Regions from separate parts of the Halobacillus sp. SY10 genome, predicted to be linked through region 2. Evidence: riboswitches for the same ligand, from Rfam matches in the RefSeq annotation. Region 2 holds a riboswitch; each other region holds the start of a gene.
What was found. A riboswitch is a leader RNA that binds a small molecule or an ion and turns the genes downstream of it on or off. The one in region 2 is predicted to bind cobalamin.
Positions count from the first base shown of each region.

Region 1: linked by a shared signal. The riboswitch ahead of ACJA3J_RS01870 (ribonucleoside-diphosphate reductase subunit alpha) and the one ahead of ACJA3J_RS11550 (DUF4430 domain-containing protein) in region 2 are both predicted to bind cobalamin.
Region 3: linked by a shared signal. The riboswitch ahead of ACJA3J_RS12630 (hypothetical protein) and the one ahead of ACJA3J_RS11550 (DUF4430 domain-containing protein) in region 2 are both predicted to bind cobalamin.
Region 4: linked by a shared signal. The riboswitch ahead of ACJA3J_RS01700 (acyl-CoA thioesterase) and the one ahead of ACJA3J_RS11550 (DUF4430 domain-containing protein) in region 2 are both predicted to bind cobalamin.

Region 1 is NZ_CP174345.1:349,290-354,096, reverse strand. Features, by position in the region: gene ACJA3J_RS01890 (cation diffusion facilitator family transporter) at 1-453, shown strand, start outside; gene ACJA3J_RS01885 (pyridoxamine 5'-phosphate oxidase family protein) at 494-919, opposite strand; gene ACJA3J_RS01880 (alpha/beta hydrolase) at 1,128-1,976, shown strand; gene ACJA3J_RS01875 (class I SAM-dependent methyltransferase) at 2,086-2,706, opposite strand; cobalamin riboswitch at 2,937-3,112, shown strand; gene ACJA3J_RS01870 (ribonucleoside-diphosphate reductase subunit alpha) at 3,278-4,807, shown strand, end outside.
Region 2 is NZ_CP174345.1:2,260,442-2,265,248, reverse strand. Features, by position in the region: gene ACJA3J_RS11555 (ATP-binding protein) at 1-1,678, shown strand, start outside; cobalamin riboswitch at 1,724-1,905, shown strand; gene ACJA3J_RS11550 (DUF4430 domain-containing protein) at 2,112-2,513, shown strand; gene ACJA3J_RS11545 (ECF transporter S component) at 2,520-3,032, shown strand; gene sigX (RNA polymerase sigma factor SigX) at 3,774-4,316, shown strand; gene ACJA3J_RS11535 (hypothetical protein) at 4,303-4,807, shown strand, end outside.
Region 3 is NZ_CP174345.1:2,497,867-2,502,673, forward strand. Features, by position in the region: gene ACJA3J_RS12620 (extracellular solute-binding protein) at 1-308, opposite strand, end outside; gene ACJA3J_RS12625 (LacI family DNA-binding transcriptional regulator) at 414-1,409, opposite strand; cobalamin riboswitch at 2,156-2,359, shown strand; gene ACJA3J_RS12630 (hypothetical protein) at 2,534-2,755, shown strand; gene mmgD (citrate synthase) at 2,797-3,912, shown strand; gene ACJA3J_RS12640 (bifunctional 2-methylcitrate dehydratase/aconitate hydratase) at 3,986-4,807, shown strand, end outside.
Region 4 is NZ_CP174345.1:312,279-317,085, reverse strand. Features, by position in the region: gene ACJA3J_RS01715 (hypothetical protein) at 129-299, opposite strand; gene ACJA3J_RS01710 (helix-turn-helix transcriptional regulator) at 302-508, opposite strand; gene ACJA3J_RS01705 (dimethylarginine dimethylaminohydrolase family protein) at 642-1,493, shown strand; gene ACJA3J_RS01700 (acyl-CoA thioesterase) at 1,625-2,095, opposite strand; cobalamin riboswitch at 2,232-2,413, opposite strand; purine riboswitch at 2,552-2,653, shown strand; gene ACJA3J_RS01695 (xanthine phosphoribosyltransferase) at 3,397-3,984, shown strand; gene ACJA3J_RS01690 (nucleobase:cation symporter-2 family protein) at 3,981-4,807, shown strand, end outside.

The DNA.
Region 1 (4,807 bases), 1.9 Mb from region 2:
AACCAGAAGATCATGACATGGCATCTGCTTGAGGATGTCCTTGGTTGGATAGCCGTCCTTGGAGTCAGTATTGTTATGCTGTTTTTTGATGTGCCGATTTTGGATCCAATCGCTTCCATTGGAATCACATTATTCATCTTATATAATGTGGTGAAAAATCTCATCCAGACGATGCGTCTTTTCCTTGAAGGTGTCCCATCTGGGGTTGACCTTGAGGGGCTTTCACGAAAAATTAACAATTTGCCTGATGTTCAATCCACTCATCACACCCACCTGTGGTCAATGGATGGAGAAAATCATGCCTTTTCCACTCACATCGTTGTGCGTGCAGAAGCGACAAAGGAAGAGATATGTAAAGTGAAAGAGGAGGTCAAAGAAATCTTACATCCGATTTCACTCGAGCACATCACTCTGGAAATCGAATATGAAGACGAACCTTGTTCCCTCCAATAAAAAGAGTGGTCAGCCCTAGCAGCTGACCACTTTTTGCTTTTTACATATCAAGACGTTCAGGTGTTTCCTGACCCTGATTCATATAGCGTATATTTTCCGGCATGATTTCAAGTACCACATACTCAGGGTCATCTTTGCCATCAAACCAGCGGTCCATGTGATCGTTCCATAACTTATCTTTGATCTCCTGATCTTCACGAATCTTCGCCTGTCCCTCGACTTCTAAATACGAATCCCCATAGCCTTCCCCTTCGTATCCGAGAAGGATATGGACATGTGGGTTCGCTTCAATTTCATCCGCTTTATGAGTCTCTCTGTTTGTTGGGGTATAGAAAGTGAACTCATCATCATTCCAAAACGTCATATAACGCGAATGGGGTTTATTATTTTTCACTGTGGCAAGCGTACCAACTTTATGTTGCTCCATGACTTCGTGGATTTTCTTTTTCAATTCTTCTTGATTCAATGGAAAGCTCCTTTCCGTAATCCAATCTTTTTACAATTTCAGTTTTCCCCGAAAAATGGGAGATAAACCCTTCGATGTCCATTGACAGATCCGGGTATGCTAATGATATCTTCGACACATTGTCATTCTTTTTTCATAAATATACCAGGAAGCGACACGCGTTAGCCGTTACACTATTCATAGATCTGTTTTTCAGGAGGAAAACGTTATGCTATGGAAAAAATGGGCGCCGATTTTGATGGGCTCCCTTCTGATCGGCCTGCTCTTTTTTATGATCAACTCAAGACCCGGAAGCTCTGAACCCGTGGACCGCGAAGATCTTGTACCCACATTGTTCGTGCATGGCTTTAAAGGTGGCCCGCGAAGCTTCGAAACGATGATGGACCGGATGCAGAACTTACAATGGGGACAGAAACATATGACGGTTTATGTCTCCAGCCGTGGGCATGTCACCATCCGAGGTGGTTTTGCTGAAACACACAATCCATTCATCCAAGTGCTTTTCGAAAACAATCGTGCAAGTATCTATAACCAGACCCATTGGCTTTCTGAAATCATGCGGCGTTTAAAAGCCGATTACAACATTCAACAAGTGAACCTCGTCGGCCACTCGATGGGAGGGATCGCATCGGTCAATTACTTGCTGAGCGACCACCAATATTCTGTTCCTCGAGTAGAGAAATTGTCCGTCATTGCTAGCCCCTTTAAAGGCATTGAAAAAGAAGGCTACTTCGCATCCAATTACGGAGCGGCAACAACTGACCTGCGGCCGAAGTCTGAAGCTTTAAAGCAGATGGTGCAGAATAAGGATCAGTTCCCGAATGATGTGGAAGTGTTTGCTATAGCTGGTGTCATCAATGCCGATGACCCTGAAGCCGAGCATTGGGACGGTCTTGTCCATGCCTCGAGTGTGAGTGGATTGGAAAAAATCGTCCCCTTTGGACAGTATGAGGAAAAACGCCTCTACAACCCGCTAGCCACACATTCCGGCCTCCACGAACTCGAAGAAGTCGACCAATTACTCAAAGAATTCCTCTGGACCGAGGAAGGAGAATAAAGGAATGACCTGTTCATACATTTATTTACATCTATGTATTTATCTGGTGTACCAGGTCATACATTTATTCCCAAACAAAAAGCACCCGCTTATCGGGTGCTTTTGTTGTTTATTGTTTTTCAAAGATGAAGATCCACATGAAGGTTAAGGCTTGTTTTAATTCTTCATCCAGCTGCGCGATGTGATGGTCTTCCACCCCACGTTTATACACTCCTTGACCTTCTACATAGGTCCAGCCGGTTTCTTCTGCCATTTTTTGAAGTTCCCATGGCATCATCGTGTTACAAATGACCTCTTCCCCATATACCCTGCGATAACTATTGATACGCGGCATCGCTGTAGGTCCGAGTAGGCCGACACATAATCGGCCGCCCGGCTTCAAAATCCGCTTCATTTCTTCCAGGCCCTTGTACGGGACTTCTGTCCATTCTAATGAATTGATCGCCATCGCCGCGTCAAACGATTCATCTTTAAACGGCAGGTCTGTCAAATCTCCTTGAACAAATGAGATCCGCTCATCATTCACTCGTTCATTCGCTCGCGTGACCATGTCTTCTGACAAATCGAGTCCTGTAACATTATAGCCTGCTTTGTAAAGCAGATACGATCCATAACCATCTCCACACCCAAGATCAGCGATTTTCCCTTTAGTTACACGCTTTGTCAAAAAAGGGACAATCGTACACCGGCTCCCGTCGTCCCACATCTCACGACTTTTTGAGTTCCACATTTCCGCACGATCATTCCATTGCTTTTCCGCTTCCTTATGCCAATTAAATGTTTGAGCCACACCATCATCCCTTTCAAATATATTTCCTATCCTCCATTATAGCGGAACACAACAGAGATGATAGCTCTATTCTTGTCGAAGTTCGATAAAAAAGAGTTGCATGATTCCTTCTTCAGCGTTATGATAGAAACACAATATAAGCTAATATAAACTTAAATAAACACTATATATAGTATCTACGAACAGAAGATGCCACAAGGCTTAATAGGGAATCCGGTTAAAATCCGGAGCTGCCCCCGCAACTGTCATCACTCGCGAAATGGACATTCCACTGTGCTTTGCACGGGAAGGACCAGAGTAAGATCGAGTGTCAGCCAGGAGACCTGTCTTCGTTCGTCGCAGTTTCAACTTCTTCGGGGATTGAGAAGATGAAGCGATGGAACGAAGGCTCTCGTGTCTTCTCTTCGTTTCATGGTTTCATCCGCTCAATTTTCGTTGAGCGGATTTTTTTATTTTTCCGAACCCTGACTATTCATGATCGTACACCTTCATTTTCAAGGAGTGAAAAATAATGGAAACCTTAACAAGAAACACGTCCTGGCAAGAGAGAATTCAACAATGGCAAGCAGATTTTTCCCATTTAAATGTGCAACGACTCATTGATAAGTCCCCCACCCTCAAGAATGACAAAGATGCATTCATTTTAGAGTGTCTGGCGGAAATCGATGAATCGAATCCAGATTGGACGTATGTAGCAAGCCGCATCCACCTGGAAGACATGTACGAAAAATCTGCTCACAATCGATCCACACCTGGACCTTATGAAGACTTTTACGGGCTGATCCAAACATTGATTGAAAAGAACATTTACAGCAGGAATCTTCTAACATATTACACAAAAAAGGAAATAGAAGAATTAGAGGATTCTATCGCACCTGATCGCGATCATCTCTTCACTTATATTGGTTTGAAGACATTAAGCGACCGATATCTTGCGAAAAGCAAAGCGAAAGAGGTTTACGAACTCCCGCAAGAACGTTTCATGATCATCGCCATGGTGTTGATGGCGGAAGAAAAAGCATCGAAGCGCCTTCCTCTCGTCAAAGAAGCGTATTGGGCGCTCAGTCATTTGTATATGACTGTAGCTACTCCTACCCTCGCAAATGCAGGAAAACGGTATGGACAGCTGAGTTCCTGTTTCATCGACACCATCGATGATTCCTTACAGTCCATCTATGACAGCAATACCGACATCGCCAACCTGAGTAAGCACGGTGGGGGCATCGGAGTTTACTTAGGTAAAATCAGGAGCCGCGGCAGTGACATCCGTGGATTCAAAGGCGTCTCGTCAGGGATCCTCCCATGGATGAAACAACTCAACAACACCGCTGTCAGCGTGGACCAACTGGGGCAGCGCCAGGGAGCTGTCGCTGTATATTTAGATGTATGGCACAAAGATATCTTCCCTTTCCTCGACAGCCGATTGAACAACGGGGACGAACGCCAGCGGACTCATGACCTTTTCACTGGGGTATCCATCCCTGACCTCTTTATGGAGGCAGTGGAAAACCGTGAAGACTGGTACTTGTTCGACCCTCATGAAGTCCGCAGCATCATGGGCTACTCGCTGGAAGATCATTTTGATGAAAAAAGAGGGTCTGGATCCTTCCGGGAGAAATATGCCGCCTGTGTCGCCCATCCAGACCTTTCTAAAGAGAAAGTCCCAGCGATCGAAATTATGAAGCGCATCATGATCGGTCAGCTTGAAACAGGAACGCCGTATATGTTTTACAGGGATGAAGTCAACCGCATGAATCCGAACAGTCACGCGGGTATGGTTTATTGCAGCAATCTTTGTACAGAGATCACCCAGAATCAAAAACCGACCATCCAGGATGAACAATACGTGGAAGACGGTAAAATCATATCTGTGAAGACACCAGGAGATTTTGTTGTCTGTAACCTGTCGAGCATCAATCTCGGTCGTGCCGTCACGAACGGTGTTCTGAAGCGCTTGATTTCGATTCAAGTTCGTATGCTCGATAACGTCATCGACAGAAATACCATTCCCGTGTTACAAGCACAGCTCACGAACCAGTCT
Region 2 (4,807 bases):
TCATGTCGTAGAAGCAGAAAGGCATCTGCTGCAGACGGCGGACCGAATTTCAGACGTCGTGGATCGCTATGAACAAGAGGAAGACCTTTTACTATCGACAACAGCCCTTGTCAAAGATCCGGCTAGTCGAGCCGTCATTGTAAAAGGAGAGGATGATCCGCTGGTTTCGGAAAGTGATTCCGATTCACTGCCTGTGCTAGATTATGAATGGTTTAAAAATGACGAAGATACAGCAACCGTTTTGAATGAAGGCGCAGATGTTAAAAAAGTTGCCGATCTAGGAAATGGCGAGACTGGAGTCATGGTTGTCGGCACTCCACTTAATAACCAGGACGGGGCTGTTTTTGTCTATCAATCACTGGATACGATTGAAGAAACGTCCGAACAGACGACAAAAATCATATTCCTGGGTGCTGGAATTGCCATCGTATTAACGACCATTTTCGCCTTTTTCCTCTCCACTCGAATCACGGCACCTTTGATTAAAATGAGAGAAGGTGCCCTCGAACTTGCCAAAGGCGAGTTCAACACGAAGATACCCATACGTACACATGATGAAATCGGTGAACTGGCGATGGCCTTTAACCGGATGGGCCGGGAGTTGAAGTTTCATATCAATGCTTTGAATCAGGAAAAAGAACAGCTCTCGGGTATTTTGAGGTCGATGGCAGATGGCGTCATAACGTTTAATCGCGAAGGGGATGTGCTCATTTCCAATCCCCCCGCACAACAATATTTAGATGCCTATGCGTTTGAAAAGAACGCTGCATCCACGTCTTCTGATCAAACGTCCCTTCCAGAACCGCTGAGGGATTTGTTTAACAATGTTATCACGGATGAAAATGAATCCATGATCGAGATGACATTACAAGGCAGGTCCTGGGTGATCATCATGACACCTTTGTATGACAAAGAAAAAGTACGTGGAGCTGTCGCGGTCCTTCGGGATATGACGGAAGAAAGAAGACTGAACAAGCTCCGCAAAGACTTTATCGCTAATGTATCCCACGAATTGCGTACCCCCATTTCGATGCTGCAAGGGTATAGTGAAGCCATCGTGGATGACATTGCGGAATCAAAAGAAGACAAAAATGAACTCGCGCAAATCATCCATGACGAGTCGCTCAGGATCGGTCGTCTTGTCAATGAGCTTTTGGATATAGCACGGATGGAAGCGGGACATATTCAGTTGAATGAAGAATCTGTTGAAATTGAGCCATTTTTGAACAAAATCATTCGGAAATTCAGTGGGATTGCCAAAGAGAAGTCTGTAGACCTTCATTTGAAAGTAGAAGGGGAGTTCGGGTTCCTCGATTTCGATCCTGATCGTATTGAACAAGTGTTTACAAATTTGATTGATAATGCGATCCGACATTCCGACCCGGGCAGTCAGGTACAGGTGATTCTTGAACAAGATGAAAAGGAATGGATTGCAAGTGTCAAAGACTCCGGGTATGGAATTGCCGAGGAAGACCTTCCATTCGTCTTTGAGCGTTTCTATAAAGCAGATAAATCAAGGAAGCGTGAAGATAAAAATTACAAAAAAGGCACAGGGCTCGGACTTGCGATTGCGAAAAACATTGTAGAAGCCCATGATGGGGCCATTAGTGTGCACAGCAAGTTGAAAGAAGGAACCACCTTTACTTTTAAAATTCCTTTTACACATAAGGAAAAATAAAGTTGCTATATTCGGAAAATTGTTGTAATCTTGTTTATGGAAACTTCATAAGAAGAGGATTCAGGTGTCTGAAAAGACTTGATAGGGAATCTGGTGGAAAACCAGAACTGTCCTCGCAACTGTAAGTGTAGACGAAAAGGAAATTCCACTGTACCTTCAGGTATGGGAAGGATCCTGATTAGGATGACGCACAAGTCAGTAGACCTGCCTGATCCAACGTTTCAAAGCTTCGGGGATTGAGCATTTGAGACAACCGATCGGTATGACGTGGAACGTAGATCTTATCCTTTCGTTTGTCTTAAGCTTACCCTTGTAGAAGGGTAAGCTTTTTTTGTGGTAGGAAAGATATAACGATTTCTACATACAGGTGACTTGGTTGTCTTCGCTTTTCTCTCCTCCTGGCCGTGAAACAAAAAGAAAGGGAGAGATTGTAATGAAAAAATGGAATACGTTACTAACAGCAATGATTCTCGCTGTAGGCATGCTGGCTGGATGTGGGACTCAAGAGGGTAGTGAGACATCAGCTACTCAAGAAGAACAAGTGCAGGAAGTTACTGTACAAGTGCAGCTATCTAAAAACGATGGCGAAGAAATGATTGCGGAAGATGAAATAACAGTAGAAGAAGGAACCACCCTCATGGAAGTCATGGAAGATAACTATGAAGTAGAACAATCCGAAGGGTTCATTAACAGCATCGAAGGGATTGCCGGCAACCAAGAAGAAAAAATGGCTTGGATGTACACCATTAACGGCGATGAAGCAATGGTTGGAGCCAATGAGTACGAAGTAAAGGATGGAGACGAGATCGTTTTTGATTATCAATCTTGGGAATGATGAAGGATGAATACCTATAAGTTAACATTGATTGCCATGCTCGCATCCTTAGCCATAGCAGGAAGGATGGCTTTAGCTCATTTTCCTAATATCCAGCCGGTGACTGCAATCATTATTATTGCCGGTTTCTGGCTCGGACCCAGTGCAGGAATCCTCATTGCACTGCTCACAACCTTTGTGTCTAATGTGTTGTTGGGCATGGGGATATGGACCATCTGGCAGATCATCGCCTGGTCAATTATAGGAATCATTGCCGGTCTCCTAGGGAAATATTGGTCAAAAATGCCATTCTGGGGTCTTTCCATCTATGGCTTTATCAGCGGACTTTTTTTCGGCGTCATTCTTTCCTTAACGATGCGGGCTGCGGGCCAGCCATTTTGGGCGTATTATTTAGCTGGCCTCCCGATGGATATCAATCATGCAGTTTCTAATACTGTGTTCATATTGGCACTATCTCCAATACTCGGAACACTTTTCCAACGCTACGAAAAAAGAAACGCCATATCAAAAGTATCTTAGCTACCCGAACAAGGGTAGCTTTTTTGTTCCCTTAACCCTACCGTTTATTAAAGTTAATGGCAGGATTGTAGAAGATTCAGTTTCGATATAATCGGTGTTCGTTTGCCGTATTGAGAGTCAGGTGTGGTGGGGAAGCAACTCGCTTTCCTGTGGGGGAGTGGCAAGCTTCCTCGGGCTAACGCCCTGCGGGATCTCGCCGATCTCCTTTCTCCCACGGGAGTCTCGCAGCTTCCCCACCACCCCATTCGATGAGTGTGAAAAACGAACCCCTACACTTAGAAAGAGCGTCTTCCAACCCCCTTGTCCAGGAGTCATAAATCGCGCTGTATCAGCATTTCAATAGAGAAGCCACAGACATTTGCATTTCGACAGAGCTTGGGAATTCCGCTATTCGTGGTAGTAGTTTCGAGACACTGAATATGGCAAAGGGGCGGAGGGGGATGGCGAGACTCCTGCGGGAAAAAAGTGCATGGTGAGACCCCACAGGACGCAGTCCGAGGAGGCTCATCGCGCTCCCGCGGAAAGCGAGTTATCCCCCGCAGCCCCGAATCTCTAACCCAAAAGTCTCGAAACTGAGTCTTCCACAATTGGGAGCTTTAGTTGAAGTTGGGATAGAGGTATTGGGCAGGTGATTTTCTTTTGAAAACCCGGTTCCTTTTTCTTTTTTTGCATATTAAGATAGAGAGTGTAACTTTTTTCATACATAAAACGACTATTAAAGTGACCCAGGAGGTACCACCATTGCGAACGTTCTTTGACGAACTATACGAAAACTATCACCATGACCTGTTTCAGTTTCTCATCTATATGGTCAAGGACAGAAGTCTTGCTGAAGACTTGGTTCAGGATGTTTATGTGAGGGTCATGAAATCATATGATTCATTCAATGGAAAAAGCTCTGAGAAAACATGGTTGTTTTCCATAGCCAGGCACGTAGCCATTGACTATTTCCGTAAACAAAAAAGAAAGAGGAACCGCTTCATGGAGTTCTTTGATTGGACTGAGAAAGGTGAGCAAATCAAAGATCAGAATAAAATGCCTGAAGAGATTGCCGTGCAGAATGATGAAATTCAACAAGTGTATCAAGCGCTCGACAAATGTACGGTCGATCAGCGAAGTGTGTTGATTTTCCGTTTCATTCAAGGCATGTCCATAAAAGAAACAGCAGAAATCTTAAGCTGGAGTGAGAGTAAAGTGAAGACGACTCAACATCGAGCCATGAAAGCTCTGAAGATGATACTTGAAGAGATGGAAGAGGGGAGGGGAGATCGTGAAGAAGCGTAATGACGAAGATATCAAAAAAGTATTAGGTGAACTCCCTTCTATGGATGATCGCCAATCGAAAGAAACGCTCTACCAAAAGGTTTCATCACGCGTAAATACACCAAAAAGGAAAGTAGCTCCATGGCTTTTTCCTGGATTAGCTACGATTGCTGTTTTGCTAGTACTTGCCGTGTTCATTCCTGTCTTTTTCAGTAACAATGGAATGCTTACCGTGGAAGAGTCTGCCGATCGTGCGAATGAGAATGCAGAATCCTCGTCGGCGACTGAAGAAACAGCTCCATCTCTTGATTCATCTACCTCAGAGAGTGAAGAGGAAAGTGCTGAAATCAAGGAAGCTGAACCTTCCAGCGAGGATAAGGACCTTCCTCCTGAAGAAAATGCAGAAGAAGAATCCCAAGAGAAAGAGGAAGAATCAAAGCTTGAAGAAACACAAGAAGAGCCTGAGGCAGAGCTTGAGTCACTGGTTTTAAGGAGTGACGAAGGCGGTTATG
Region 3 (4,807 bases), 240 kb from region 2:
CCGTCATCAATGATGACTTCTGCGTTGACATGAATGTCCTCATGCTCTTTGTTGAAAGCATCAATCAACTCAATGTACGCATTCGTCTCGTCTTCACCTGTCTGGTGAATCCAGAAATCAAGCATCACCTCTTCGTCCCCTGTAGCTTCAACACTTGTTTCAACAGAGCCGGTTTCTACAGTGTCACTTGTTGTGTTCTCCCCGGAACTCCCACCATCTGCTTCTGAATTCGCGTCACTGTCACTTGAACAAGCCGCAAGCATCAACATGACTAAAACCCCTGCCAACAACAATGATAATTTTTTCATCCTCCGTACCTCCCATTTCATAATTGAACGCTGACAACCAACCTTCCATTCCATAAAAACGTTTACGTAATCGTTTACTTTATGGTTAAAAAGAGAAGGTTCTCTTTAAAAGGAACCTCTCTGTACCAACTCTGAATCGAGCATGACTTCTGTATATTTCTCTTGTGATCCATTTATTCTCTTAAGCAGCTGCTCAACAGCGACTTTTCCAATCTCAAACGCCGGCTGCCTGACGACAGATAAAGGAGGTGACGTGATCTTCATCCAATCATAATCGTCATAGCCTATGATGCCGATTTCTTCAGGAATGTTGACCTGATGTTCCTTAAGGTAAGAAACAGCTCCCATCGTCATGACATTATTGGCGATAAACAAAGCAGAAACTCCTGCTTCATGAAGCTCTTTCGCTAACTGATAGCCTTGTTCAAAGGTGGCCGGCCCTTCTTTGATAAACTCTTTCCTTACGGGAAGCCCTTTTTCTTCCAGGGCTTGTTTATACCCATTCAAGCGTTCATCACTAGTCGTAATCCCAAGGGTGCCTGTGATAAAGCCGATCCGCTCGTACCCTTTGTTAAGGAGAGCAGTGACAGCCTCATACGACCCGCGAAGGTTATCAACAAGAACCATGTCCCCTTCAATACCGCTCGGATGACGGTCAATATAAACGACGGGATAGTCACCGGTTAATTCCTGTTTATATGCTGAATCTTTCCCGTTTACAGGGGCAATGATCAATCCGTCAATCAACTGCGTATTAAAAACGCGGATTTGATCTTTTTCCGTTCCTTCATCTTCGTCGGAATTACTAAGGATCAGGTTATATCCATTCTCTTTCAATACCTTTTCAATTCCATTCGCAATGCTCATGAAGAAGAAATTCGATGTATCTTCGGCAACTAACGGAACCAAAAGTCCGATCGTATTCGATTTACGACTTCTGAGACTTCTTGCGATCCGGTTCGGCTGGTAATTCAGATCCTTCATCGCCAGGTAAACTTTCTGTTTGGTCTCATCGGCTACAAATCTGGTCTCATTGATCACATGAGATACGGTTGCTGTAGAGACTTGGGCTTTTTTTGCAACATCTTTAATGGAAACCATGGTTAATCCTCATTTCTAAAACTCACTTAATCGTTTACGTAATCGATTACCTTGTGTAAACTATACTCCTTGTAAACGTTTTCGTCAATGTGTTTTTGACATCTTTTTTTGCTTATGAAATAGAAATATGACTTTGAATTCATGAAAAAAAGTGCTCCCCTACCACGACACGTTAAAACTTTAGCAGTATGGGGGCAGGCACTTTTTTATGCGTTATTTCGCAAAATTCCATTACTGTTTTTACGTGTGAATTAGTCTATTGTATAGTGAGACAAGAAAATATTTACCAGGAGGTTTTTAATTGAAATTGACTCTAAGTCTAATAGGCTTATTATTAATAGCAGCTATATCACTATATAACATTTTTAACAGAGACCTTCCTAGTACTCAGATTTCAGCTTTTACTGTACATGCTTTTACATTAGGTGGAGTAATAGCCATATATATAAGTTACCTTAAGAAGAAAAAAAGCAAATAATTTATTCCCAAATGAGCCTAAAAAATGCCTTCCCCTCCACTCTATCACTAGAAGTGGGGGTCAGGCACTTTTTTTGAATAGTAACACTCGGCTTTTAAAATAGATTTCATAATAGAATCGATTCCATTCTTACAGCCATGAGGTTTAAACATTTCAATAATTTCACTTTCCGTCTTACTAAAAGATTTCAATCACCTTGTTTACCACTCATTTTTTAGAAATAATTGTCTATTTTCAAAATCTTTGTTATATTGAAAAGGTCATAACTGAATATGTTTCAGACTCAGGTGCAAATAAGCTTGTTCAAGCTTATTTGCTTAAAAGGGAAATCGGTGTAAATCCGATGCTGTCCCGCAACTGTATTTGGGAGCAAACTGGAAAGACCACTGTTCTCCGTTAAAAACGGGAATGGGAAGGAGCCAGGGAGCGATGATCATAAGCCAGGAGACCTGCCTTTGTCAGCGAACATCCATACCTACGAGGATAGGAGGTGTTAAGTGCGAGTGAAAGAGTTTGGACCAGTGGGTGCTCTATACCTGATGTATTGGTTTTATACTCTATTAAATTGCAAATCTCAACTTAACAACTTTCTCTGAAAGTTGTTTTTTTATTGCCTTCATTTCCATTTGATTAGAGGTGTTTTTCTTTGACCATTGCAACCGAGTATTACGTGAATAGATTCAAAGCTTGTATTATGAATCGCCTGTATTCCTCCGTTTCCTGTTCACTCGAATCGACCTATAACGAATTAAAAAAAGAGATACCCAGCGAGGACGGCCAAGCGCAGGAGATGGATAACCTCGATGCCGCCTATACCCTTGTTCATGAGGAAGTGTGTGGATATCCGCAGGTGCCTTCAAAAGTTTAAATACTTATTTGAAAGCGTTAACAAAAAGAGGAGGAATTTTCATGGCAGAGCAAACAGCCTACAAACCAGGTTTAGACGGTGTCATTGCAACCGAAACAAAACTGTCTTATTTAGATGTTGATGCGGAAGAAATCGTCCTTCGTGGATATGAACTCATTGAGCTAGCCGAGAACAAACAATATCTTGATTTAGTCCAGCTTTTACTTCAAGGTGTGCTCCCTGATGACGAACAACGCTCCTCTCTTGAACAAGAATTGAAAAAAGAATATGACCTGCCTGCTGATTTCTTTTCCCTATTCAGCAAACTGCCTAAAGAAACCCACCCGATGGACGCTTTACGCACAGGGATATCTGCCCTTGCAGGGTACGAAAAAAATTTAGATGGACGGCGGGAGGAGGAAATCAGCAAGACCGCTCTCAGGCTGCTGGCAAAAATTCCAAATATCGTGGCGAACAGCTATCATATCCTTCATGATGAAGCTGTCGTTGAACCCAAACAGGAACTTCCCTATAGTACCAATTTCTTATACATGATTACAGGAAAAGAGCCGACTCAAGCGGAAGCAGACTATTTTGATCAGTCTTTGATGGTATATAGCGAACATGAAATGCCAAATTCGACCTTCGCAGCACGTGTGATCGCTTCGACAAACGCTGACATTTATGGAGCCCTCACTGGAGCAGTGGCTTCATTGAAAGGAAACCTCCACGGTGGAGCGAATGAAGCAGTCATGCACATGCTGTTAGAAGGAGAAACAACGGATGGATTCCGCCATCTTCTCTATGAAAAACTTAACAATAAAGAAAAAGTCATGGGTTTCGGACACCGTGTGTACATGAAGAAGATGGACCCTAGAGCAGCTCTTATGAAAGAAGCGTTACGTGAACTGGCTGTAAAGAGAAAACGCGAAGATCTTTTTGAGATGTGCGAAGCAGGAGAACAGCTGATGAAAGAAGAAAAGGGTTTATATCCGAACCTGGACTATTATGCCGCACCCGTCTACTATCTCTTAGGTATACCAATTGATTTGTACACCCCGATATTTTTTGCTGCCCGCACGCTTGGGTTGTGTGCTCACGTATCCGAACAATATGCCAACAACAAATTGTTCAGGCCGAGAGTTCTCTATACGGGGCCTCGTGGTCTGCACCCTTAATCGCAAGCTGCCTGGCTGGTCCCGGTCGGCTTTTACAAACATCATTTTAAAAATAAAAAAGGTGGCGATGAAAATGACAGAAGTGAAAATAAATACGGCTCAGTCTACGGATCAAGTTATGGATCGCATTGCAGAATACGCGGTTTACGGGAACATCACAAGCGAGGAAGCTTTAGAAACCGCCCAATACGTGCTGATGGACACATTAGGCTGCGGCTTTTTAGCCTTACGTTATCCGGAATGTACGAAGCACTTAGGACCTATTGTTCCTGGCACTGTCGTTCCGAATGGCTCTCGTGTACCCGGTACGTCCTATGAATTGGACCCCGTCCACGCAGCTTTTAATATAGGATGCATGATCCGCTGGCTCGATTACAATGATACATGGCTAGCAGCAGAATGGGGGCATCCTTCCGACAACTTAGGGGGAATCCTGGCAATTTCCGATTACATCAGCCGTAAACGAATTTCAGAGGGGAAAGAACCGCTGAAGATGGATGATGTTCTTGAGAATATTGTAAAAGCTCATGAAATCCAGGGGGTCTTAGCTTTAGAAAACAGCCTCAACCGTGAGGGGCTTGACCATGTTCTTTACGTAAAAATAGCCACAACAGCAGTCGTAACAGCCATGTTAGGTGGCAGTAAAGAAGACGTAGTGAACGCAGTTTCCCAAGCCTGGATTGATAACTCGAGTCTTCGTACTTACCGCCATGCACCAAACACAGGCTCCCGAAAATCATGGGCGGCCGGAGATGCAACAAGCCGTGGTGTAAGGCTCGCCTTGATGACGATGAACGGAGAAATGGGATACAAAACTGCCTTGTCTGCACCTGGCTGGGGATTTCAGGATGTACTTTTCGGCGGAAAAGAACTCACCTTAGCACGTCCATTCGAT
Region 4 (4,807 bases), 1.9 Mb from region 2:
AAACAGCGCTGAGCAAGACCACTTGCAACGAAATCATAAGGTGGAAGACCCCCATTACCCCCATTATAATAAAGAAAGAGTAAAACACAGCCTTATGCCTGATCCATTTCATGCGTTCATCCTTCTGTTTAAACTGAGGGTATAAGTAGCTCATACTGAAAGATAAAACTCCTAAAGAAACCATGGTCCAAATCATAGACGGCCATTCGCCCGCCCATCGTCCCCACAACAATTAAGAAAACTCCTATTAGAAAGAAGAATCCACCGATGACTTTAAAAGCGTTAGAAGTGTAATCCATCCTCATTCCCCCTCCTTTAATTCATAAATAAAAAGATCTTCAATTCGTACACCAAATACGCGCGCAATTTCAAATGCAAGCGGTAAGGAAGGGGAATATCTGTTCTTTTCAATCGAAATAATCGTCTGCCGTGATACCTGCAATTTTTCTGCTAATTTGTCCTGTGACAAACCATGCTTTTTTCTATATTCCGTAAGCCGGTTTCTCATACCACCCCTCCAATTACTTCCAGTATAATGTAAAGCAAACTTTACGTAAAGGTTGCTTTACATTATATATTTTATTGTTTTATTCGCTGTCCCCAGGGGAAGAAAAGGGATATGAATAAAAGGAGGATCTATCATGGTTGGAATAGCTTCGGAAAACAGTATTCATTGTGACACCGAATATTCGCCGCTGAAAAAAGTCGTAGTCGCCAAACCCTCTTATATGAAAATCACTGATATCATCAACGAAACTCAAAAACATTACAAAAACCAAAACATAAATGTCAAAACAGCTCTTCAGCAACATGAGTATTTCGTGAAGATTTTAGAGGATCATCAAATTGAAGTCATACAACTCCCAAGTCAGCCGGACCTTTATGAACAGGTGTTTACAAGAGATATCGGATTTACAATTGATCATCACCTGTTTATCGGCTCTATGAGTGAAAAGGTTCGTAAACAGGAAACGGATGTCCTGCGGAGATGGGCGAGAAGAAATAACATCGAGGTAGAAGAGGAACTTCCTTCATCGATTGAAGGCGGAGATATTGTGTTAGACGGGGCCACGGTGTGGGTCGGAGAAACTAAAAGGACATCCCGTCAAGCAATCCGTGAGCTCCAATCGCATCTTCCTGATCATCAGGTTGTACCTGTTCCTTTGAGAGGGGATATCCTTCATTTGGACTGCGTATTCAACATGATCGATGATTCTACTGCCATCCTTTATCCTCCTGCTTTTACAAAAAACAGCATGGAAGCCATCACCGCACGTTACAAGGTGATTGAAGTCACCGAGAAGGAACAGTTTACCATGGGACCGAACGTTCTTTCCATTGGAAACCGTAAAGTGATCAGCCTCCCTCAAAACGAGCGACTAAATACACAGTTAGAGAAATATGGGTTTCATGTGATTCCTGTCGACCTTTCAGAAATCATCAAATCCGGAGGGTCGTTCAGATGCTGTACTTTGCCATTAAAAAGAACATAAAAGCAGCCCGCTTCTTTTAGAAGGGGCTGCTTTTTTTTGAATGGAAGAAGTCCACACAACTATTATAAGACATCATCTAAAGTATGGGGTCTGTGGATTTGATTACTCGTTTTTAAAACATTAAGTATCTGTCATCTAAGCGCCGGTCTGCTTTTTCGATGTTCCCTCCTGGATGGAGCCGTTTCAAACAATCGTTTGTCTTCCTCTGTCTCGGGGGAGATGGGCGGTACCGGTGTCGGTTTCCCTTCAGCATCTACAGCGACCATCGTTAAAAATGATTCTGTCGTCATCACTTTTCGCCCTTGCAGTAAGTCATCAGCAAAGACTTTTACATAGACTTCCATGGATGTCCGCCCTGTGCTCGTCACACAAGCTTCTAACGTCAATGCGTCCCCCACCTTAGCAGAAGATAAAAAATCCACCGAGTCTATCGAAGCAGTAACAACAACACAGTTTGAATGCTTCATGGCGGTCAGTGCTGCAATTTCGTCGATATAAGAGAGAACTTTCCCTCCGAAAATGGTGTCCAGGTGATTCGTATCTGGTGGCAGCACTAATCTTGTTTGCGTCATTCTAGAATAATGGACAGGTAAAGGTTCCATGAATGGGTTCCTCCTCTTTGAAAATGATTAGCCCGCGAAGGGAGAAATACAAATAAGATTCTCCCTTTGATTCATGGAACCGAAAAAAGCTCTTGATAGATCCAATACACGTAACATCCTCCTATCTCCCGTAGGAAATCATGTTCTTCCTTATGGCAGGTCTCCTGGCTCAGGTTCATCAGCACACAGCCCTTCCCATTTATGAAACAGTGGGTCATCTATGCACCTCCCCATTACAGTGGCGGGACCGCGTTGGCATTTCACCAAACTTCCCTTTTCAGCTTCTATGACGAAGCCACCATAAGGCGATCATTTTTTCTATGGAAAAGAGAAACTCTCTTCCCATCCACTATCTCCTAAACATCCACCCCTGTCAACACGAACAAAACATCGAATATAGATCGATAAATTCTTAAAAAGGGGTTGATTACGAACAATAAACTGATATACTATCCATATCATTCGAATATAAGTTTTCATATAATCGCGGGGATATGGCCTGCAAGTTTCTACCGGTTTACCGCAAATGAACCGACTATGAAAAGCAGTACAAGACACCGGGACTTTCCTGTCCACGGTTTCATTGTTTTTGTCTTCGTCCAGCACGAAAAGACTTGCTTTCCATAGAGGAAACAAGCTTTTCGTGCTTTTTTGTTTCTAACGTTCCCTGAGCTCTAATTGTTCAACTAAATGGCAGGTTTGTGGAAGACTCAGTTTCGAGATGTTTATTGAGTGAATGGGGCTGCGGGGAATAGCTCGCTTTCCGCGGGAGCGCGGTGAGCCTCCTCGAGCTTCGCTCTGCGGGGTCTCACCTAGCACTTTTTTCCCGCAGGAGTCTCCCCATTCCCCTCCGCCTCTTTACCATGTAAGTGTCTCGAAACCACTTCTCAGAAACTCTGCTTGTTTGCTCAAGTGAATGGGATAATATAAACGATCCCCAGTGATCATTTCGATCATGAAAGCTTGATGTAGAGCGCTTTATACTTCTTAAAGTGGGAGGGTGGAAGACAATCCAACTTGGTAAAGGGGGGGCGTTACTCACATACATCGAATGGTGTGGTTGGGAAGCTGCGAGACTCCCGTGGGAGAAAGGAGATAGGCGAGATCCCACAGGGCGGTAGCCCGAGGAAGCTCGCCACTCCCCCACAGGAAAGCGAGTGGCTTCCCAACCACCCCTGCCTCCTAATATGGCAAACGAACCCCGGATTATCTTGAAACTGAGTTTTCCACAAACGGGAGCTTTTATTGAACAGCAGTAATTGAGCTTACATAAATACTTAACCTAGAAAGGTGTGTTGGATATGGATCAGTTGAAAAAGAAAATCGTAGAAGAGGGGAAAGTTTTATCTCCGTCCGTCATTAAAGTCGATGCTTTTTTGAATCATCAAATAGACCCTGTACTCATGAAAGAAATTGGAGAAGAGTTTGCGAGCCGCTTTAAAGAGTTGGGGATTACGAAGGTGCTGACATTAGAGTCCTCAGGTATCGCACCCGCTCAAATGACAGCACTCAGCCTAGGTGTTCCTGCAATTTTTGCAAGGAAGAAAAAATCATTGACCATGAAAGACCACCTTTACACATCAAAGGTGCATTCATTTACGAAGCAAGAAACAAATGAAATCTCCATATCGAAAGACTTCATGACTGAAGATGATCATGTCTTGATCCTTGATGATTTTCTAGCGAATGGTCAGGCTGCGAAAGGGCTGATTGACCTTATAGAACAATCAGGAGCATCCATCGCCGGTGTGGCGATCGTTATAGAGAAAGGGTTTCAAGATGGGGGCCGCCTTTTACGACGCCAAGGAATAAAAGTAGAATCACTTGCTACCCTTTCATCACTTGAGGGCAGTACGATTACGTTTGAAACACAGGAGGTATCCTCATGAAAACAACTGCTTTAGCCATTCAACATTTGTTGGCGATGTATGCAGGAGCGATTCTCGTTCCATTGATTGTCGGTGGAGCCCTTGGGCTGAATTCAGAACAACTCACTTACCTTGTCGCCATTGATATATTAATGTGCGGGGTGGCTACCATTTTGCAAGTCGTCCGCAACCGTTATTTCGGTATCGGTCTTCCTGTCGTCCTTGGCTGTACGTTTACCGCTGTCGGTCCGATGATCGCCATCGGGGGTCAGTATGGGGTTTCGGCGATTTACGGTTCTATTCTCGTTTCCGGATTGTTCGTCATCCTGATCAGCCGCTTCTTCGGGAAACTTGTCCGATTCTTTCCACCTGTCGTTACTGGGACCGTTGTAACGATTATCGGAATTACATTAATTCCTGTTGCGATTAATAACATGGGTGGTGGCCAAGGGGCTGAAGATTTTGGTTCACCTGCCAATCTTGCTCTTTCCTTTGGAACGCTTTTATTCATCATCCTTCTATATCGTTTCACAAAAGGATTCATGCGCTCCATAGCCATTCTGATCGGTATTTTAGGAGGCACCCTTGTGGCTGCTCTCTTTGGGAGGGTCGATTTCTCAGCTGTCCATGAATCTGCTGTCTTCCATATGATTGAGCCTTTCTACTTTGGGACACCGAGCTTTCATTGGTCTGCCATTTTGACAATGATTTTAGTGGCCATGGTGTCTCTCGTTGAATCTACTGGCGTTTACTTCGCATTAAGTGAAATGACAGAGAAGAAATTGAATGAAAAAGATCTAGCCAGTGGTTATCGTGCAGAAGGAATAGCGATTCTATTCGGAGG